DNA from 3 places in the Gordonia sp. DT219 genome. Region 1 is predicted to be linked to each of the others. Evidence: riboswitches for the same ligand, from Rfam matches in the RefSeq annotation. Region 1 holds a riboswitch; each other region holds the start of a gene.
The links. A riboswitch is a leader RNA that binds a small molecule or an ion and turns the genes downstream of it on or off. The one in region 1 is predicted to bind S-adenosylmethionine.
Positions count from the first base shown of each region.

Region 2: another riboswitch for S-adenosylmethionine. It lies ahead of ACPXB3_RS11320 (aminotransferase class V-fold PLP-dependent enzyme); the one in region 1 lies ahead of ACPXB3_RS12330 (bifunctional o-acetylhomoserine/o-acetylserine sulfhydrylase).
Region 3: another riboswitch for S-adenosylmethionine. It lies ahead of ACPXB3_RS00740 (amino acid ABC transporter permease); the one in region 1 lies ahead of ACPXB3_RS12330 (bifunctional o-acetylhomoserine/o-acetylserine sulfhydrylase).

Region 1 is NZ_JBNCNR010000008.1:134,812-141,996, reverse strand. It holds gene ACPXB3_RS12355 (exodeoxyribonuclease III) at 1-350, opposite strand, end outside; gene ACPXB3_RS12350 ((2Fe-2S)-binding protein) at 482-661, shown strand; gene bfr (bacterioferritin) at 754-1,239, shown strand; gene ACPXB3_RS12340 (MFS transporter) at 1,197-2,561, opposite strand; gene ACPXB3_RS12335 (PE-PPE domain-containing protein) at 2,618-4,174, opposite strand; SAM riboswitch class IV at 4,396-4,515, shown strand; gene ACPXB3_RS12330 (bifunctional o-acetylhomoserine/o-acetylserine sulfhydrylase) at 4,578-5,930, shown strand; gene metX (homoserine O-acetyltransferase MetX) at 5,988-7,136, shown strand; gene ACPXB3_RS12320 (Hsp70 family protein) at 7,181-7,185, opposite strand, start outside.
Region 2 is NZ_JBNCNR010000007.1:115,445-122,629, forward strand. It holds gene ACPXB3_RS11285 (FAD-dependent oxidoreductase) at 1-202, opposite strand, end outside; gene ACPXB3_RS11290 (ABC transporter substrate-binding protein) at 356-1,339, opposite strand; gene ACPXB3_RS11295 (hypothetical protein) at 1,552-2,046, shown strand; gene ACPXB3_RS11300 (rhodanese-like domain-containing protein) at 2,043-2,456, shown strand; gene ACPXB3_RS11305 (O-succinylhomoserine sulfhydrylase) at 2,500-3,699, shown strand; gene ACPXB3_RS11310 (GNAT family N-acetyltransferase) at 3,708-4,202, shown strand; gene ACPXB3_RS11315 (isochorismate synthase) at 4,211-5,311, opposite strand; SAM riboswitch class IV at 5,403-5,516, shown strand; gene ACPXB3_RS11320 (aminotransferase class V-fold PLP-dependent enzyme) at 5,534-6,904, shown strand; gene ACPXB3_RS11325 (hypothetical protein) at 6,901-7,185, shown strand, end outside.
Region 3 is NZ_JBNCNR010000001.1:147,575-154,759, forward strand. It holds gene ectA (diaminobutyrate acetyltransferase) at 1-376, opposite strand, end outside; gene rsmD (16S rRNA (guanine(966)-N(2))-methyltransferase RsmD) at 549-1,118, shown strand; gene coaD (pantetheine-phosphate adenylyltransferase) at 1,131-1,619, shown strand; SAM riboswitch class IV at 1,746-1,854, shown strand; gene ACPXB3_RS00740 (amino acid ABC transporter permease) at 1,986-2,999, shown strand; gene ACPXB3_RS00745 (amino acid ABC transporter ATP-binding protein) at 2,996-3,808, shown strand; gene ACPXB3_RS00750 (ABC transporter substrate-binding protein) at 3,902-4,918, shown strand; partial or broken gene ACPXB3_RS00755 (GNAT family N-acetyltransferase) at 4,990-5,717, shown strand; gene ACPXB3_RS00760 (DivIVA domain-containing protein) at 5,841-6,656, shown strand; gene ACPXB3_RS00765 (YceD family protein) at 6,741-7,185, shown strand, end outside.

The DNA.
Region 1 (7,185 bases):
AACCCACCGAGGTCGGGATCGTCGAAGTCGGCTTCGAGGTAGCGTCCCGTCGGATCGAATTCGGCGCTCCCGAACCCCGCCCGCACGGCCGTGGGATCGGCCTTGCTCAGAATGCCGACCCCGGCGTGGCCCTTGACGACCGATTCGCTCATCGACAACCGCCAGCCCGCATCGAGGGCCGGCTGCAGGGCGGCCCGTGTCTGCTCCTCGTCGGCGCGGATCTCCTGCAGCACGACGATGTCGGCGCCGGAGGTATCGAGCCAGGCCAGGAACCCGGGATTGACGTCCGAGCGCTGCTTGGTGGCCGCCCGGATGCCATTGACATTGACGGTGGTGATCGTGGTCGTCACGGGTCAACAGACTACGCACCGGCCACGACAGGGCACGCACGCGGAGGAAGCCGGGACGGTGAAGGTTAGGCAAGCTTGCCTTCGAGTCGAATTTATGTAACCCTCACCTAACAGCTAGATGAGGTGAATCCATGTTCGTTTGTATCTGCCGGGGCGTGACCGAGCACGAGGTCCATGAGCACTGTGCCGACGGCGCGCGGACCGTCGACGCGATCGGCGATCGCTGCGGCGCAGGCGAAGGCTGTGGAACCTGTCTCGAACGGCTGCAGGAGATACTGAGCGAAAAGTCCGCGGTCACCACCGCCGCCTGACCTGCTCGCACCCCATGCGATCGGGCCGCGTGGGGGTTTTGTCGTGCTACGGTTCGTGGACATTTTTCTTCCGGACCGAACGGAGTTGCGGCATGCGCGGAGATGACGAGGTCATCGCCCTACTCAACGAGCAGCTCACCAGTGAGCTGACCGCGATCAACCAGTACTTCCTGCACTCGAAGATGCAGGCCGACTGGGGTCTCACCGAATTGGCGTCCAAGACCCGTGCCGAGTCCATCGAGGAGATGCAGCACGCGGAGATCCTCACCGATCGCATCCTGTTCCTCGAAGGACTCCCGAACTACCAGAAGCTCCTCCCGCTGCGCATCGGTCAGACGCTGCGCGAGCAGTTCGAATCCGACCTGGCCATCGAAATCGAGGTCGTCAACCGACTCAAGCCGGGAATTGCCTTGTGCCGCGACAAGAATGATGTCACCTCGGCAAAGATCTTCGAGGCGATCCTCAAGGACGAGGAACACCACATCGACTACCTCGAGACGCAGTTGGAGTTGCTCGACCGGCTCGGCGAGCAGCTCTATATGTCCAAGACGGTCGCCACTCCGCCCGACGTCGGCTGACCGGCCGGTCGTCGTGTCCGTCGCTGCGTCCACAGGGCGACGATGAGGACGGCGACGCCCGCCATCGCGAGCACCGCACCGAGCGCCGACGGCGCCCGATAGCCGTAACCCGCCGCGATCACCACGCCGCCGAGCCATGCGCCGGCGGCGTTGGCGATGTTGAGGGCCGAATGGTTCAGCGCGGCAGCCAGCGTCTGGGCGTCGTCGGCGACGTCCATGAGCCGGGTCTGCAGGGCCGGGATCATCGACGTGCCGCCGACCCCGATGAGGAACGTCAGCGCGAGCGCGATCCAGATGAACTGCACGAACAGCGCGAAGAGCAGCAGCACCGCCGCGAGGCAGAGCAGTCCCACCAGGATCGATACCGACACGCTGCGGTCGGCAGCCATGCCGCCGACGATGTTGCCGACGACCATCCCGAGCCCGAAAAGCATGAGGGCCACCGGCACCAAGCCGACCGGCAGTCCGGCCAGCGATGTCAGCGTCGTGTTCAGGTAGGTGTAGAAGGCGAACATTCCGCCGAAGCCGACGGTGCCGATGAGCAGGGTGAACCAGACCTGCGGCCGGCGCAGCGCACCGAGTTCGGTCATCGGGTTGGTCGCAGGCATGTCCTGCAATGTGGGAAGGCTGCGCGCGAGTGCGGCGATGGTGAGCGCACCGACGACCACGACGACAAGAAATGCGCTGCGCCAACCGAAATGCTCACCCAGCCACGCCGCCATCGGGACGCCCGCGACGTTGGCGACGGCGAGCCCGAGCATCACCTGCCCGACCGCCTTCGCGCGGCGTCGTGGTCCGGCAAGGTGGGCGGCGACCAATGCCGCCACCCCGAAGTAGGCGCCATGCGGTAGGCCGGCGATGAAGCGGGCCGCGATCAGCAGACCGAAGGTGGGTGCGAGGACCGTGGCCGCGTTGCCGACGGTGAACGCGACCATCAGTCCGATCAGCAGGGTGCGGCGCGACATCCGGGCGGTGAGGGCCGCGATGAGCGGTGCGCCGACGACAACGCCGAGCGCATACGCGGAGATGACCGAACCGGCGGTGGGTTCGGTGACATCGAGTGCGCCGGCGATGTTGGGGAGCAGACCCATCGAGACGAACTCGGTGGTGCCGATCCCGAAGCCACCGAGCGCCATCGCGAGGATCGCCCAGCGGACCGTCCGCACACGCGCAGAACCGTTGTCCGGCAACGACTCCCCGGCTTCACGCGCAGCGACGTCGGTCGTCGGGTGCGCAGTGGCCGGCTCGTCGGCGGGAACTGCCGCCTCGGGATTCGCTGGTGTGGACACAGGAGTCGCAACCACCACGGCGCACGCGAGCATTCCCGGGGCGGTCGGTGAGTTCGTTCACAGGCCCCGTCGACCGCGCGAAACGATCGTCACGGCACGGTCGGTACGGCACGCTCGGTGGAGGATGCCGTGCCGGTGGCGGTGGTGGGAGCCGCGGCGGTGGGAGCCGCCGCGGTGGGAGCGGCCGTGGTGGGAGCGGCCGTGGTGGGAGCCGCGGTGGTGGGAGCCGCGGTGGTGGGAGCCGCGGTGGTAGTGGGAGCCGCGGTGGTGGTGGGAGCGGCTGTGGTGGTCGCCGGCGGTGCGGTGTCGGGGCTTTCGGCCCGTGTCACCACCGGGACACCGGCCCCTGTCACCGCCGTCGTTGCGCTCGGCACTGTCTGCACCCCGTCGACGACCCGCTCGGCCCAGTACGTGGCGAAGTTCCTCGGCAACAAGACGATGCTCTTGGCGCTGGCCGCCAACGCGGTGACTCCGTGGTCGAACAGGTCGGCGTCGGAGTTGAGCACACCGTTGGCGATGTCCTGGAGGACGAACAGATCCGGCAGGTATGCGCCGTAGCCGAGTTGGGGTAACGGCGGTAGCCATCCCATGGCCCAGCGGATGGGTGGTTGAAAGTCGGCGAGGGTGATGCCGATGATGTCGGGCAGGCGCAGGCGGTAACGCATGAGGTCCGGAACGGTCCCGGTGTAGCCGACTGCGGTCAGTGCGTTCGCCACGATGATCGCCATCGACGAGGGCGAGGCGATCGTGCATGTCCGCACCGCGCCGTCGGTGGTGCAGGTCATCGTCTCCGCTGCACCGTTGACGGTCCACGTCTGACCGGTGCCGGGGAATTGGTACATGTGGAATGGGTACTGGCCGTGCTTGATCCAGTAGCCGAAGAAGGCGTCGACGTCGCCGATCGGGTCATGGAGCGGATCGGGCAGGTCGCAGATCGGGTCGCCCTCGATGCAGTAGGTGGTGACGGGTACGCCGCCGTAGTCGGTGCCATCGCGTGGCCCCGACATCGTCATCCCCGGAATGGCCCCGACCAGTGTCAGTTCGATTCCCTGTCCCCAGAGAGTCGCCGACATCCGCGGGTCCGCGTAGAGCTCGCCCGAGACGGTCGTCGCGCCGCCGGCGTCGGTGGTGGAGATGACGTACGTCGACCCGTCGGCAAGCGTCACCGGCCGATGCCGGCCGATGTCGGTCAGCGCGTCGCCTGCGACTCGGGCGCCCTGCGAGTAGCCGGCGATGACGACCTTCTTGTCGGTGCCGCATTCCTGCTGATAGGTGGCCACGGCTTGTTCGAGGTTCTGCGCACCCTGCGTCTGGCTCGCGTTGTATCCCACCGATCCCAGCGGCCAGATGGTCGCGGCGTACGGCACCGCCTCGACGGTGTAGGGGTTGCCGAGGTTGGGGTTGTTCTCGTCGGGACGGTTGTCCGGGCCGAGGCCGGTGTAGCGCTGTCGCACACCGACGAGGTACGAGCCGTCGGAGTTCCATGTCCCGCCGACGATGAACACCCGGCCCGGGCCGCTGCAGTCGTATGTCGTGTCCGCCGCCGCCACCCCATGGCCCCAGAACATCGTGGCGGTGAGCGCGAGGCCCATTGAGGCGGCTCCCCACACGAGACAGACGCCACGGATCGAGGTGCGGAGTCCCATCGCTGCCACGTCCTTCGGTGAGGGCTGATCTGCGCAGCTTAGGCAGGCGGAGCAGGTCGGCACCGGGCAATCACCCAGGGCGCCCCCACATTCCCCCGCTCGATGGACACCGCGGGCGAATCCGGGACCGGAGAACACCGATAACGATCTGCGCAATTCACCAACCAGCCTGAGCAGGAGGGTTCTCAGCGAACGACGACCGTGTTATATCCTTGTCGCCAGGTCATGAGCATCAGCGTCAAGCCCCGGCTTGCTGATCGGCAACCCTCCAACCGCGGTGGGGTGCTCCGGGTGATGACCGGGTTGGGGATCGCTGTATGGGTCCCCGGCAAGCGCGGGTCCGAAGGTCGGACCCCAACAGGGTCTCCATACCCTGCCGACCGTAGAAAGTGATCTATTTTTCATGTCTGACGCAGCCAACGACGGCCCCGATTCCCCGGATCCCACCGACGCCCCGGATCCCACCGAGAACTGGAGCTTCGAGACCAAGCAGGTCCATGTGGGGCAGTCCCCCGACGCCGCGACGAACGCACGCGCACTGCCCATCTACCAGACCACGTCGTTCACCTTCAACGACACCCAGCACGCCGCCGATCTCTTCGGTCTCGCCGAACCGGGCAACATCTACACCCGGATCATGAACCCGACGCAGGATGCCGTCGAACAGCGCATCGCCGCGCTCGAGGGCGGTGTCGCGGCCCTGCTGGTCGCCTCCGGTCAGGCGGCCACCACGTATTCGATCCTCAACATCGTCGAGAACGGCGGACACGTGGTGTCGAGCCCGCGTCTGTACGGCGGCACCTACAACCTGTTCCACTACACCCTGCCCAAACTCGGCATCGAGGTGTCCTTCGTCGAAGATCCCGAGGATCCCGAGTCGTGGCAGGCCGCGATCGGCGACAACACCCGCGCGTTCTACGGCGAGTCGATCTCCAACCCGAACAACGAGATCCTCGACATCCCGGGTATCGCCGAGGTCGCCCACCGCAACGGACTGCCGCTGATCGTCGACAACACCGTGGCCACGCCGTATCTGCTGAACCCACTGGCCCTCGGCGCCGACGTCGTCGTGCACTCGGCGACCAAGTACATCGGCGGCCACGGGACCGCGATCGGCGGGGTCATCGTCGACGGCGGCACCTTCGACTGGCGTGGACAGCGTGACGGCAAGGACCTGTTCCCGGGATTCACCACGCCCGATCCGAGCTACCACGGCGCGGTATTCGCCGATCTCGGCGCCCCGGCGTATGCGCTGAAGGCGCGCGTGCAGTGGCTGCGTGACACCGGTGCGTCGATCTCGCCGTTCAATGCCTTCCTGCTCGCGCAGGGCCTCGAGACGCTGAGCCTGCGCGTCGAGCGGCATGTCGCCAACGCCGCGCGCGTCGCCGAATACCTCAGCGATCACGCACAGGTCGAGTCGGTCACCTACGCCGGACTGAAGTCCTCGCCGTGGTACCAGCGCGGCCAGGAGCTCGCACCAAAGGGTCAGGGCGCCATCATCGGATTCGAGATCACCGGTGGCGTCGACGCGGGCAAGCGGTTCGTGGAGGCGTTGACCTTGCACAGCCACGTCGCCAACATCGGTGATGTGCGTTCGCTGGTGATCCACCCGGCGTCCACCACCCACAGCCAGCTGACCCCCGAAGAGCAGCTCGCCGCAGGCGTCACCCCCGGTTTGGTCCGGCTCGCCGTCGGGATCGAGGGCATCGACGACATCATCGCCGACCTCGACCAGGGCTTCGCGGCGGCCGAGTAGACCCAGCCGAGTACACCGAGACAGCCGAGTAGACCGAGGACAGGAGCACAACATCCCGTGTCGGTGAGCATCGACCCCCAGGCGTCCGCAGCGCATCAGCCCGAATGGGAGCAGGTTCCCGACGGGCAGATGGTGCGAATGCGCCTGGGATCGTTGGCGCTCGAGTGCGGCGAACGGATCGACGACGTCACCCTGGCGTTTCAGCGCTGGGGGACGTTGTCGCCCGCACGGGACAATGTGATCCTCGCCCTGCACGCACTGACCGGTGACTCGTATGTCACCGGCCCGCCCACCGACGAACACCCCGCGCCGGGCTGGTGGGACGGTCTGATCGGACCGGGCGGCGCGATCGACACCGACGAGTGGTGTGTCATCTGCGCCAACGTCCTCGGCGGCTGCCGGGGATCGACGGGACCGGCGTCGCCCGATCCGGATGGGCGACCGTGGGGTTCCCGATTCCCCGCCATCACGGTGCTCGATCAGGTGCGCGCCGAGGCGGCGCTGCTCGACGCCCTCGGCATCGAGAGCATCGGCGCGGTCCTCGGCGGTTCGATGGGTGGCGCCCGCGCCCTCGAGTGGGCGATCGAATATCCCGACCGGGTACGCAGCGCGCTTGTTCTCGCCGTCGGGGCACGTGCCACCGCCGACCAGATCGGCACGCAAACCACCCAGATCGCCGCCATCACCGCCGACCCCGAGTGGCAGGGCGGTGACTACCACGGCAGCGGCCGGTCCCCGATCGTCGGACTCGGAATCGCCCGGCGCATCGCGCACCTGACCTACCGATTCGAGGGCGAACTCGACGAGCGTTTTGCCAATTACCCTCAGGGCCACGAGGATCCGCTACACGGCGGGCGGTACGCGGTGCAAAGCTATCTCGAACACCAGGCCGACAAGATCATCGGGCGGTTCGATCCGGGCAGCTATGTGGTGCTCACCGACGTGCTGAACAATCACGACGTGGGACGCAATCGCGGCGGTATCGCCGCCGCGCTCGACTCGTGCACGGTTCCCACCGTGGTCGCGGGCATCGACTCGGATCGGTTGTATCCGTTGCGGTTACAGGCCGAGATCGCCGAAGGGCTCGGCAACTGCGTGGACGGCCTGCAGGTGCTTCGGTCCGACAAGGGCCATGACGGGTTCCTCACGGAGTTCGACGCGATCGCCGATCTCCTCAAACGCACCGTGGACCTCGCGCGCCGCTGACCCGTCCGCGAGCACAGGTCCGGGCGGGCCACCGGGCGCGGGGATCAGC
Region 2 (7,185 bases), on a different contig from region 1:
TGATGATGCCCTTGATGCGCGGGTGGTCGGGTGCGACGCCGTAGCGGATGAGACCGAAGGGCGCGGGCATACGCTCATAGAGGTCGATGGACACGCCACGATCCTTGGCCGTGTCGGACTTCATCAGCGAGTCGGCGGCGTAGATCCCGGCGGGACCTGCGCCGATGATGGCAACGCGCAGTGGGCGGGCTTGGTCGGTCATTGGGCGTCAGTACCTCGGTTCTCAGATGAATCAGACGCCGCGGTACGCAGGCGGCGCGTCGACACTTATCTCTTCTACGGTAGGCGTTCGCAGCCTGTACCCAAAATCCTCGCTTAGGGTGACCTTACTCATATCGTGTTGTGTCCACATCGGTCAGCCCGCCCGTCCGGCTGCCGTCGCGATCCGACCGATCGATTGGTCGGCGATCCACGGAATGGACAGCACGGTCGGCACACCCATCGCGGTGCCGACCTCCTGATCGAGATAGACGGTGCGGCCACCGGTCACGAACGGCTGGGCGTTCCAGGCGGAGTTCTTGCGTATCTGGTCGTTGGCGCCCTGCCAATCGAGGACGACGACGACGTCGGCCTGGTTGAGCAGGCCGATGTTCTCCGGCGCGATCGATCCATAGAAACCGCTGGTGACGGCCGATTTCAGGCCGTCGGGGAAGCGTAGGCCGTACGAGGCCAAGATCTGTTGGCGTCCGTCGCCGGGCCCGAAGATCGAGATCGTCCCGTCGGGCGACGCGGTCACCGCGACCGCGGTCTTGTCTTTCAGTTCGGGGTGGGCGGCGGCGAGGCCGGCGACGTGCTTGCTGGTCTCGCCGATCTTGGCGGCGACGGCGCCGGGGCGGCCCACGGCCCGGCCGATCTCGGTGGCCTGTACATCCCACGGCACCTGCCAGTCCGGGTGGTTCGCCGGGCGGGTGATGGTCGGCACGGCGGCGGCAAGCTTGGCGTACTGCTCCTTCGTGGGAGCCGCACCAACCGCGGTGACGAGGTCCGGGTCGGTGCTCAGTGCCTTGGCGATCTCGTTGCCGAACTGCTGGGACGCCTCGGGGAGTGCGACCGGCTCGTCCGACCCCAGCAGCTTCTCGTTCCACGGCGTGCGCACGTTCGCGGGAGAGCCGAACGGTGCGGCCGCCACGGGACGGAAGCCGAGCGCGAGCAGGGTGTCGGCGTCGCCCACACCCATCGCGGCGACTCGGGTGACCGGTTTCGAGATGGTGGTCGAGCCGTAATTGTGCTCGATGGTGACCGGCAGGGCGCCCGACTCGGGCGATGGCGCGCCGGGCGTGGTGTGGTCCTCGGCAGGGGCGCTGCACGCGGCGAGGCCGATCGCGGCGGTCAGTACCAACCCCGCCAGCGCAAGGTGGCGAGCGTTCCTTCGGGGACGAGCGTTCTTCCGGGGGCGGGGCACACGGCCTCGGATGTTGGGCACGGCTCTCCTTTGGTTACGCACAATCGGCGGATCTAGTTGGTTAGCCTCACCTTAACTGCTGGGGGTGGTGGGGTGGAGTCCCATGGGTGCTCGATCCGGGATCGGGGTACGTCGATACACTCGCCGACATGGTCGGACGCGGAGGCGGGCGGAGTGAGCCCGAGGCCGTCGACGACGAACCGGCCGCACCGTCGTGGCGCAAAGCCTGGCCCTTCCTGGTGGCTCTGCTCGTCGTCGTGCTGGCGGCTGCGGGCATCGGACTGTCGTATCTGTTCCGTCCGGCGCAGGAGCGGGCCGGCGATTCGGCGCAGGTGCAGTACGCGATCAACGATCTCTACACCGCGCGCAACAACGTCGACTACACCGCCTTTCGGGACCACACGTGTTCCGTCGACGTGAATTCGGCCGGGTTTCCGGCGCAGCCGGAGTTCGCGACGGAGAACCGGCAGTCGTTGGAGAGGAACGGCCGGATCGTGATCCCGGAGATCACCGACCTGAAAGTGTCGGGTGACCGCGCGAGGGCGACGGTACATTGGCATTTCGACAAACAGTCCGATGAGACGCAGACGACCAAGGTTGCCGCGGTTCGGGAAGACGGGAACTGGAAGGTGTGCAAGGCATGACGTATGCCGGTGATCTGACCCCGCAAGAGGCGTGGGACAAGCTCGAGCAGAATCCGAAGGCCAAGCTGGTGGACTGTCGCACCCGTGCGGAATGGTCTTTCGTCGGGGTTCCCGACCTCGAGATCGTCGGTAAGCGACCACTTTTCGTCGAATGGACCACCTTTCCCGACGGCCGACCCAACGAGGGATTCGTGGCGCAGTTGCGCGACGGCGGAATCGCCGACGACGACGAGGTGATCTTCCTCTGCCGCTCCGGACATCGCTCGATCGGTGCCGCCGAGGCGGCCACTGCCGCCGGGGTCGGCAAGGCCTACAACATCCTCGACGGATTCGAGGGGGCGCTCGACGAATACGATCACCGTGGGTTCAAGGGTTGGCGGGCCCTCGACCTTCCGTGGAGGCAGTCGTGAGCGAAGCGAGCGAGCTGGCCGACCCTACAAGCTGGAGGCAGTCGTGAGCGACGGTTTGCCGGAGGGGGTTTCGGCGGAGACGCTGTCGGTCCGCGGCGGTATCGAGCGGTCGGGGTTCTTCGAGACCTCCGAGGGGCTCTACCTGACGAGCGGATACGTCTACGAGTCCGCCGAGGCCGCGGAGCGCGCCTTCACCGGCGAGGACGAGCGTTTCGTCTACTCGCGTTACGGCAATCCGACCGTGGAGATGTTCCAGGAACGGCTGCGTCTGATCGAGGGAGCCGAGGCGTGTTTTGCCACGGCCAGCGGGATGGCCGCGGTGTTCGTGTCGCTCGGTGCCCTGCTGAAAGCCGGTGACCGGCTGGTCTGTGCGCGCAGTCTTTTCGGGTCATGTTTTGTGGTGGCGAACGAGATCCTGCCGCGGTGGGGTGTGCACACCGACTTCGTCGACGGGGAGGACCTGTCGCAGTGGGAGCGGGCGCTTTCCACGCCCGCCGACGCGGTGTTCTTCGAGACTCCGTCGAATCCGATGCAGAGCCTCGTCGATGTGGCCAAGGTATCCGAACTGGCGCATGCGGCAGGGGCAAAGGTCGTGTTGGACAACGTATTCGCCACTCCGCTCCTGCAGAGCGGTCTGGAACTCGGGGCGGACGTCATCGTCTATTCGGGCACCAAACACATCGACGGGCAGGGCCGCGTGATGGGCGGCGCGGTGCTCGGGACCAAGGAATTTGTCGACGGTCCGGTGAAGATGCTGATGCGGCATACCGGTCCGGCGCTCTCCCCGTTCAATGCCTGGACCCTGCTCAAGGGGCTGGAGACAATGAAGCTGCGTGTCGACGCATCGGTCGCCGCGGCGTTGCGGATCGGTGAATTCCTCGAAGCCGATCCACGTGTGCGGTGGGTGAAGTATCCGTTCCTGAAGTCGCACCCACAGTACGAGCTGGCGACCGCGCAGATGTCCGGGGGCGGCACGGTGGTCACCTTCGAGCTCAACGACCGCGACGGCGTGGACGGCAAGGAGCGCGCCTTCGAGGTGCTCAACGCACTGCGCATCATCGACATCTCCAACAACCTCGGTGATTCCAAGTCGCTGATCACCCATCCGGCCACCACCACGCACCGTGCGATGGGGCCGGACGGGCGCGCGGCAATCGGGTTGAGCGACTCCGTGGTTCGGCTCTCGGTGGGCCTCGAGGGCATCGACGATCTGCTCGCGGATCTGGATCAGGCGCTGGGATAAGGGCGTTCATGGCGCCGTCGTTGTCGATCCGCCGTGCCACCGCCGCCGATGCTCCGGCCGTTGCGGGCGTGCACGTGCGGTCGTGGCAGCGCGGCTATCGCGGATTGCTGCCGGATGCCGAGCTGCGGGCGATGCGTCCGGCGGATCGGGTCGGCGACTACACCTTTGACGATGACCGTGGTCCGCACACGTGGGTCGCCGAGACGTCGGGCGGGATAGCCGGATTCGTGACGATCTGCGAGCTCGATGGTCATGCCGCGGTGATGGCGCTCTACGTCGACCCGGACCATTGGCGGACCGGGATCGGGTCGGCGCTGATGGATCGGGCGGAGTCGGAGATCGCCCGGCAGGGTTATCCGGTGGCCCGGTTGCATGTGCTCAAGGGCAATGAGCGAGCGATGGATTTCTACGCCGGCCGTGGATGGGCTCCGACCGGACGAGTGCGTTCCGGCGACGTCTGGGGTGTGCACGTCGACGAGGTCGAATACGAGAAGATCGGCTGAAAGGTCGGTTAGCTGCCGTCGACACCCAACGCCCGCAGCACCGTTCGTAATTTGGCGGTGGTCTCCGCGAGCTCGGCGTCGGGATCGGAGTCGGCGACGATGCCGCCGCCGGCCCAGGTGCGAAAGGATCGTCCGTCGGAGTCGATCTCGAGGCAGCGGATGGTGACCATCCATTCGCCGTCACCGTGGGCGTCGGCCCAGCCGACGGCGCCTGCATAATTTCCGCGCGGCTCCTCGTGGTCGCGAATGAACTGTGCCGCAACATCTGTCGGCGTTCCGCACACCGCGGGAGTGGGACTCAGGGCGAGGGCGAGTTCCAGCGCGTTGAGATCGGGATCGGTCAGGTGCGCCCGGATCGGGGTGGCCAGATGCCACATCTCTCCGGTCGACAACAGTTGTGGGGCATCCGGAATGGTGATCTCGTCGCAAAGCGGCGCGAGTCGTCGGCGCAGATGGTCGACCACGAAGGCATGCTCGCGGTGGTCCTTGCCGGATGCGGCCAGCTTCTCGCGGGCCTCGCGGTCGGCGACCGGATCGGGGAACCGGGGCGCCGACCCAGCATACGGCCGGCACGTCACCTCGCGACCGGCCTTGCGTAGCAACAACTCCGGGCTCGCACCGAGTAACCAGCCCGGTCCGGTGTCGACGGCGAAGGCATTGTGTTCACTGTTGCCATGGGCCAGTGCATCCAGCAGTCCGGTCACCTCGGCCGGGGAATCGAGCACTGCCCGAACGGTTCTCGCGAGCACCACTTTGTCGAGGTCGCCTGCAGTGATGGCGGCGACTGCGCGCCGCACGCGGTCGCGGTGGGTGGCGGCGTCGGGGATCTCGGTGAACCGGTCGAGTGTGTGCCGGGCCGGCGAGCGGCCGGCCAGGGGCGGCAGATCTCGTCGTAACCGGCGGGGGACCATCAACGCGGAGGTGCCGGCGGGATCGAACGGCAGGGCACCGACGACGGTGTCGGCGCGGCCGGTCCGCAGGTCGTCGATGGCCGCGTCGACCTCGGTGAAGCGCCGGATGATGCCCTCGGCGCGCACCGTCCCGTGGGGGCGGGAGAGGACGAAAGGCGCCTGCGCCGGGTTGTCGACGCTTTCCGGGTCACCGCTCACCAACCCAACCTAGCGCCCACATCGCGGCGACTTCGGCCCACGGTGAGTGAAAATTGACACCCCGACGCGAGATGGGCCACTCTGGACGTCAGGTCATGAGTGCCAGTGACAAGCCCCGGCTCGCTGGTCGGCAACCCTCCTCCACGGTGGGGTGCTCCGGGTGACGACCGGGCTGTGTTCCAACCGGACACGGCAAGCGTGGATTTCCGAGGAGTTCTTTCGATGACTGCTGTCGTGCGCACCGCACCCGTTCTGTCCGATACCGTTTTCGCCAATCTTGCGGCCTGTACCGAACCGCTGGCGGCGGTCGTCGGCGCCGACGAGAAGGCGCCGCTGGCCGGCGGTGGCGAGATCGCCTACGCCAACCTCGACTACGCCGCCAGTGCACCCGCGCTGGTCGCCGTCGCCGAGTCGGTGTCGGCGGCCCTACACCAGTACGCGAGCGTTCACCGCGGCGCCGGCCATCTGTCGCAGGTCACCACCCGGCGCTATGAGCAGTGCCGAGAGACGGTGCGGCGCTTCGTTCGTGGGCGTTCCGATGACACCGTCGTCTTCACGCGCAACACCACCGATGCGATCAATCTGGCCGCTCACTGCACACCCGGCGACGTCGTCGTCCTCGATATCGAACACCACGCGAACCTGCTGCCATGGCTGTCACGGGACGCCGGTTCGGCGCGCATCGTGACCGCGCGGCCCAGCATCGAGGACACTCTCACCGCGCTCGAGTGCGAGCTCGCCGCGGCCCCCACATCGCTGTTGGCGGTGACCGCCGCATCCAACGTCACGGGAGAGGTGCTGCCGGTCGGGCGGCTCGCCGCGATCGCCCACCGCCACGGTGCGCGCATCCTCGTCGACGCCGCGCAACTCGTCGCCCACCGCCCGGTGTCGGTGGTCAGCCACGGCATCGACTACCTGGTGTTCTCCGGCCACAAGCTCTACGCCCCGTTCGGGGCGGGTGTGCTCATCGGCCGCTCCGACTGGCTCGACGACGCCGATCCCTACCTCGCGGGCGGCGGGGCGTCGGCGCAGGTGAGTGTGGTCGACGGCCCCGACGAGAACTGCGCGGCGACCGCCTGGCACACCGGTGCTGCCCGGCACGAGGCCGGATCGCCGAATGTGTTGGGCGCCATCGCGATCGCCGCTGCGTGTGACGCCATCGCCGACATCGGCATCGAGTCGATCGGAGCGCACGAACACGAACTGCGCCGCCGCCTCGACGACGGGCTCGCCGCAGTCGACGGGGTCCGCACCCTGCAGGTCTTCGACGACGTGACCGATCGTGTCGGGATCGCCGGGTTCAGTGTTGCCGGACATACCCCGCGTGCGGTCGCGGAATACCTCAGCGCAGAACACGGGATCGGCGTGCGCGACGGCAAATTCTGCGCGCATCCGGTACTCAACCGCCTCGGACTCCCCGGCGGCGCGATCCGCGCCAGCTTCGGCCTGGGAACCGGCTCGTCCGACATCGACCGCCTCACCGGCGCCCTGCGGCAACTGGCCGCCACGCAACCGACCTCCACCCGACCGACCTCCACGCAACCGACCTCCACGCAACCGAGCGCGACGACACCCCCAGGAGCCCCGGCATGAGCATCGAACTCGACCGCATCAGCATCGGGCGTCCGCCGCTGCACGTGGCGATCCTCGGCGACGAGCCCGCCGACGCGGCACCCATCGTCGTGCGCCGACCCACGCTGCGTGACGCGCAGCGCGCCCGTTCGGTGCTGCGATCGGGCACCCGCGACACTGCCGGCTTCTCGGTCGCGCTCGAAGTGGAGGTGGCGATCGCACCGAGTGCCGCCTCGGCCCGCGCGGCGGTCGCCGGCATCCCGGACGAACTCGACGGCGGCACGGTCCGCTACGTCGGCACG
Region 3 (7,185 bases), on a different contig from region 1:
CCGGGCTGATGGTGGTGTGCATCGCCACGGCACCGCGTCCGCTGACGCGATCGAAGAGACGATGAAGCATCGTCCCGGCGATCCGGTGGCCGCGATAGGTGTCGTCGACGGCCACCTGCCAGACCATCAGCGTCGACGGATCTGACGGGCGGCGGTAGCCCGTGACGAAGCCTACTGGCAGACCGTCGACTTCGGCGACGATCGAGGTGTCGGCGAAGTCGCGGCACCACAGCACGTACGCGTAACTCGAGTTGACGTCGAGAACTTGCGAGTCCCTGGCGATTTCCCAGAGGCGGGTACCGTCGGCGACCTTCGGCGCGCGGTAGTCGAGAACTAGTTGGGTTGATGTGGCCGAACTTGTGTGGGACGGGCTCATAACGCACTCGACGTTAACAACGTGTGTCGGCGAATTCACCCGCCTGCACAAATCGGACCTCGAATCTCCCACTTAACCCCAGTTCACCCGGCAGATGTGATGCGGGACACAAACGGTTGCGCACGGGCCTACGGCGTGCGGATCGCGGTGACGGGGAGGGCAGTATGGAGCGGTGACGCGGATCATCGCAGGTCGCTTCGGCGGTCGCAGACTCACAGTTCCCGACGAGGGCACCAGACCCACCTCCGACCGTGTGCGTGAGTCGGTCTTCAGCATGCTCGACGCGCGCATCGATCTGACGAGTACCCACGTGCTCGATCTTTATGCCGGGTCCGGCGCGCTCGGCCTCGAAGCGCTCTCGCGCGGGGCGTCGTCGGCGGTCTTCGTCGACAGCCGGGGGCGCGCGGCTCGCACGATCTCCGCGAATCTGACGGCCGTCGGGGCGGCCGCCTCGGGGCGTGTGATCACCTCGCCGGTGTCGGCATTCCTTGCCGGTGCCGCGCCCGGCCGATTCGACGTGGTGTTCTCCGACCCTCCGTATGCGCTCGCCGATGATGAGGTGGCCGCCGATCTGTCAGCGTTGGCCACCGGTGGTTGGCTCACCGACGACGGGCTGGTGGTCCTCGAGCGCGGACGCCGAGCCGTCCTCTCGTGGCCCCCGGGCTGGGAACTGGTCGTCGACAAATCCTATGGCGACACCACGGTGAAGGTCGCACGCCCCGGTGTCGCCGCGGACGAGTAGGTTCTGCAGAGCATGACCAGTGCGGTGATACCCGGTTCCTTCGATCCCTTCACACGCGGACACCGTTACGTCGTGGAGCGCGCGGCCCGGTGCTTCGACGAGTTGGTGGTCACCGTCGTGGTCAACCCCAACAAGCGTGGTCTCTTCTCCGTCGAGGAGCGACTCGAGCTCATCGCCGAGGACTGCGCCGATCTGCCCAACGTCCGCGTCGACCGGTGGCAGGGACTGCTCGTCGACTATCTGCGGAACAACTCGATCCATTCGATCGTCAAGGGGCTGCGTTCGGCGGTCGATTTCGACTACGAGTTGCCGATGGCGCAGATGAACCGGGAACTGGCCGACGTCGAGACCGTCTTCCTGTTGACCGATCCGCGATACGCGCACGTATCGAGTTCACTGGTCAAGGAGGTCGCCAAACTCGGCGGTGACGTGGCGCCGTTCCTTGCGCCCCACATCCTCCGGCGACTGGAGGCCAACCTTGCGGGCGAACGCACCATCTGAGCCGGCAGGTCACCGGCCGCGCGGTGACGCCTGCAGCGGACGAATCCGAGGCGCCTGCGCCGGGAAAAAATCTCCGAGAATGTGAACGCTGACCGGCGAGGGCCGCCTCACTATCGTGAGCTCGACGGTCATGAGCGTCAGCGACAAGCCCTGGCTTGCTGACCGGCAACCCTCGCATCGCGGTGGGGTGCCCCAGGTGACGACCGGATCGGGTTTCCCCCGATAAGCGCGATGGATTCGACGTGCCGGTTCCGCATCGAACCGCCGGTCGCCGTGGTCTCTCGACGCCTGATGCTATTGCGCGGGTGTCGGTGTGGTCTGCAGCGTCATCGTGCTGCCCCCGTTCCCGTACAGGAGAGTTCACACATGTCAGCCGCCCCATCGCCGTCGACGAAGGCCCGCGGTCATGCGCCGCCCGATCCGTCACCACCGTCGGCAGCCACCGAGGTGCCCGACGTCGCCAGGCCGGAACGTGTGGTGCCACTGTGGCATCCGGGCCGCTGGGTGCTGGCGGCGATCGTGCTTGTCGTCGTGGCACAGATCATCCATGGAGTGGCCACGAACTCCTTCTTTCAGTGGGATCGTTTCGGCTACTGGATCTTTCGTCCCGTGGTGATCGAGGGACTCGGCGTGACTCTCGAAGTCGCCGCCTACAGTGCGGTTCTGGGCCTCGGCGTCGGTATCGTGCTCGCGCTCATGCGACTGTCGAAGAACCCGGTCCTGGCGGCGGTGAGCTGGGCCTATGTCTGGTTCTTCCGATCGATTCCGCTGATCGTCCTGCTGCTCATCCTGTTCAACTTCGGGGCCCTTTATCAGAGCCTGAGTCTCGGAATCCCCTTCGGTCCAGGACTTTTCCACATATCCGAAGCCGACCTGGCCACACCTTTCATCATCGCGGTCGTCGGTATCACCGTGCACGAGGCGGCATTCGCCGCGGAGATCGTGCGGGGTGGGATCCTGTCGGTCGATCAGGGGCAACACGAGGCGGCCGCCGCGCTGGGCATCCCGCGCGGCTACCAATTCCTGCGGATCACGCTGCCCCAGGCGCTGCGCACGATCGTGCCGTCCTATGTGAATCTGCTGATCGGACTGATCAAGTCGACCTCGCTGGTCTACTACGTCTCGTTGCTCGATCTGTTCGGCGTGGTCTCGACCCAGAGCAGCACATACTCCGGTGACATCATTCCCCTGCTCATGGTGGCGACGGTCTGGTACGTCATCTTGACCAGCGTGGTATCGGTCGTCCAGTTCTACGTCGAACGCCACTTCGCGCGGGGGGCGGTGCGAACGTTGCCGCCGACTCCGCTGCAACGTGCCCGCACGGCCGTGGTGACAGTTCGCCGTGGCATCGCATTGCGGCCCTGGATGCGTGCGGTATGAGTGTGAAATCGAATACAGCTCAGGCTGTTTCCCCCTCCGACCGGGCTCGCGGCGCCGGTGTCGACATCGTCGACGCGCACCGTTGGTACGGGGACAATCACGTTCTCCAGGGCATCGACCTGAGTGTTCGTCCCGGCGAGGTGACGGTGGTCCTGGGCCCGTCGGGTTCCGGAAAGTCGACGCTGCTGCGGGCGATCAACCATCTCGACCGACTCGATGCCGGCCATGTCAGCGTCGGGGGAGAGCTGATCGGCGTGCGCCGGCTCAACGGGCACCTCAAGGAGCTGCCCGAACGGGCGATCCTGCGTCAACGGCGCAACATCGGCTACGTCTTCCAGTCGTTCAATTTGTTCTCCAATCTCACTGCCGCGGAGAACATCACCGCGGCGCTGGTGTCGACGCGCCGCGCCCGGCGTGCAGAAGCCGGCGACATCGCGCGTAAACTCCTTGAGCGAGTCGGACTTTCGGACAAGTTCGACGCATACCCGCGCCAGCTCTCCGGCGGACAACAGCAGCGAGTGGCGATTGCTCGGGCGCTCGCGCTCGATCCGCGGGTCCTGCTTTTCGACGAACCGACCTCGGCGCTCGATCCCGAACTCGTCGGTGAGGTGCTCGCGGTGATCGCCGACCTCACTGCCACCGGCACCACGATGATCATCGTCACCCACGAGATCGGATTTGCCCGTGAGGTCGCCGACACCGTCGTCTTCCTCGATGACGGCCTGATCGTCGAGCAGGGCACGCCGGAACAGGTACTCGACAGCCCATCGCACGCCCGGACAAAGGATTTCCTGACGCGGGTCCTCTGAATTCCGCGTCCGTCACACCTATGCCGACGGGTGCGGAGGACACAGTGTCCGCCCGGCCTCGTCGATCATCCCCTGCAGAAATGGAGTTACACCATGTCATCTTCTCGATCCCTCGTCGCCCGGCTCGGCGCCGTGGCCATCGGCGGAGTACTCACCGCAACACTGGTCACCGCCTGCTCGGGCGGGTCCAGTGATGCCGCCGACTCGTCGGGCACGCCGGGCAGCGTCGTCATCGGCGCTGTCTCCAACGGGGCGGCGCAGGAGACCACGCTCTCTGTGCCGCAGGTGGATTCGATTCGCAAGGCGCTGCCGGCGAAGGTGCGTGATTCCGGTCAGCTCACGATCGGCATCGGCGCCCTGCCCTCGGGGAATCCGCCGCTGGCGTTCATCGGTTCCGATCAGCACACGCTGACCGGCGTCGAACCCGATCTCGGGCGCGCCGTCGCGGCGGTACTCGGCCTCAAGCCGGTGGTCGGCAACTCCACGTGGGAAAATCTCTTCGTCGGCATCAGCAGCGGCCGCTCGGATGTGGGCTTCTCCAACATCACGGTGACCGAGGAGCGCAAGGACAAATACGACTTCGCCACGTACCGCAAGGACGAACTGGCCTTCGAGGTGCTCAAGTCGAACGCGTGGAACTTCGACGGAAACTACGAGAATCTTGCGGGTAAGACCGTGGCCGTCGGGTCGGGCACCAATCAGGAACGGATCCTGCTGAAGTGGCGCGACAAACTCGCTGCCGAGGGCAAGACGTTGAACGTGGTGTACTTCCCGGACGGCAACTCGTTCAATTTGGCGCTCGCCTCGGGCAAGATCGACGCGTATCTGGCGCCCAATCCGACCATCTCGTACCACGTCGTACAGACCGCCAACACCCCGAAGGCCACGCGGGTGGCCGGAACCTACTCGGGTGCCGGCTCCACCTTGCAGGGTCTCATCGCCGCGACGACCAAGAAGGGTAACGGACTGGTCGGGCCGCTGGCCGATGCGATCAATCACCTGATCTCCACTGGTGCCTACGCCAAATTGCTCGCGGCGTGGCATCTGTCGGCCGAGGCGTTGCCGGCCTCGCAGATCAACCCGCCCGGGCTGCCCCGCAACGACAGCTGAGGGGCTCATGTGCAGGTGGTGGCCGGCTCCGGCTCGCCAACCGGCGACCTGAGAAACAGGAGGATTCGCCGATGGGACATCATCACCTCATGGATATCGACCGGGATGGTGGGACAGGCACGGACACAAGCGTTCTCGACGACCCGATCCGATCGTCGCTGACCGGGCACCACCGGCACCTGGCGCAGCGACACGGCCGCATCCTGCGTTATCGGGACGACGTGTCGATATTCGCGGCATTCCCGCACGATCCCGGACCTGCGGACTGGGCCGACGCCGCCGAGTTCTTCGGTCCGGGTGGCACCGTGCCGATCTCGGGAGTCATGCCCACCCCGCCGCCCGGCTGGGAGATCACGATGAGTCTGCCCGGAGTGCAGATGATCGCGCGATCGGTCGCTGCAATGGCCGATCGCTCTGCGGTGGTGCTGACCGACGACGATGTCCCGGCGATGATGGATCTGGTGGCGCGCACCCGTCCCGGGCCCTTTCTCCCGCGGACCATCGAGATGGGTACCTACCGGGGGATCATCGCTGATGGCGCACTGATCGCGATGGCCGGCGAGCGTCTGCATCCCGTGGGCGCGACCGAGATCAGCGCGGTGTGCACCGATCCGCGTACCGCGGGCAAGGGCTGGCCGCGCGGCTGGTGCTCGCCGTTGCCGACGGCATCGTGCGACGCGGTGAGACCCCGTTCTTGCATGCGGCAGCCGACAACCGAGGCGCCATCCGGCTCTACGAATCGTTGGGGTTCGAGCTGCGCAAGGAGCTGACATTCGGGTCGATCCGCGTCCCTGAGTGATCCCTCGGGTATCACGTGACACGCCGACCACTCTGACCTCCATAACCACAGCGATCCCATTCGGCACAATAGTCACAGAAGTTTCACCAGATGACCAATGGCGTGAGCCGGATTGGGGTGGCTGTGTACCGCGTATTCGAAGCACTCGACGAACTCGTCGCAATCGTCGAGGAGGCACGTAGCGTTCCGATGACCGCGGGATGTGTGGTTCCACGCGGCGACGTGCTGGAACTGCTCGATGACATCAAGGACTCGATCCCGGGCGAGCTCGACGACGCGCAGGACGTACTCGACAGCCGTGACTCGATGCTCGAAGACGCCCGATCGCATGCCGACACCGTGACCGGCAACGCCGATTCGGAGTCCGAGGCGGTCCTCGCACACGCTCGTGCCGAGGCCGATCGCATCCTCGCCGACGCCAAGGCGCATGCCGACCGGATGGTCGACGAGGCGAACAACCACGGAAAGTCGCTGGTCGACGAGGCCGCCGACGAGGCTCGGCGGCTCTCGACCAGCGCGGCGCGCGAGTTCGAAGCGGTGACGGGGCGAGCCCGTGCCGAGGCGCAGCGGAGCATCGACGCCGCCAACAACACCTACGACAAGTCGGTCGCCGACGGGATCGCCGAGCAACAGCGGCTGGTGTCGGAGGCCGAGGTCGTGGCGGCGGCGAAGTCCGAGGCCGAACGCATCATCGACGCGGCGCACGCCGAGGTCGATCGTCTGCGCGGAGACTGCGATGTCTACGTCGACGAGAAGTTGGCGCAGTTCGAAGAGGTGCTCACCAACACGATGCGGTCGGTGAACCGCGGACGCCATCAGCTGCGCACCGGCGCCGGGATGCACGACTACGTCGAATACCCCCGCAGCGTCGACCACGATCACCCGCGTGGCCGGTCGCGCGATGATGCCGACGACTCGGTGTCGCCGCTGGCCGTGTAGGCCATCTACGGAGGCTCTCGCGTGCGTCGACACGGGGGTTCGCGCTCATTCGATGATTCGCTGACCTTGGCGTATGGTGCATTTGTGGCCGAAAATGCAGTGACTCCAGGTTCCCGTTCGGGTGCGGCTCCCGCGCATGCGCGTGGTCCCTTCGTACTCGACATCCGTTCGCTCGGCCGCCGTCCGGGCACGATGACCGAGGTGCACCAGACCGTTCGCACACCGGAGCGGCTGGGCGTGGAGATGATCGGCATCCCCGCTGATTCCGAGGTCGATCTCGATCTCCGACTCGAGTCGGTCAGTGAGGGCGTCCTGATCGCCGGAACGGTCTGTGGGGAGACGCAGGGTCAGTGTGCGCGCTGCCTCGAACCCGTCGACGGCACCGTCACGGTCTTTTTGACCGAGCTCTACGCGTACCCGAACAGCGAGACCGAACAGACGTCCGATGACGACGAGGTACATCGCATAGTCGACGACCGGGTCGACCTGGAACAGGCCATCATCGACGCGGTCGCCCTCGAACTGCCGA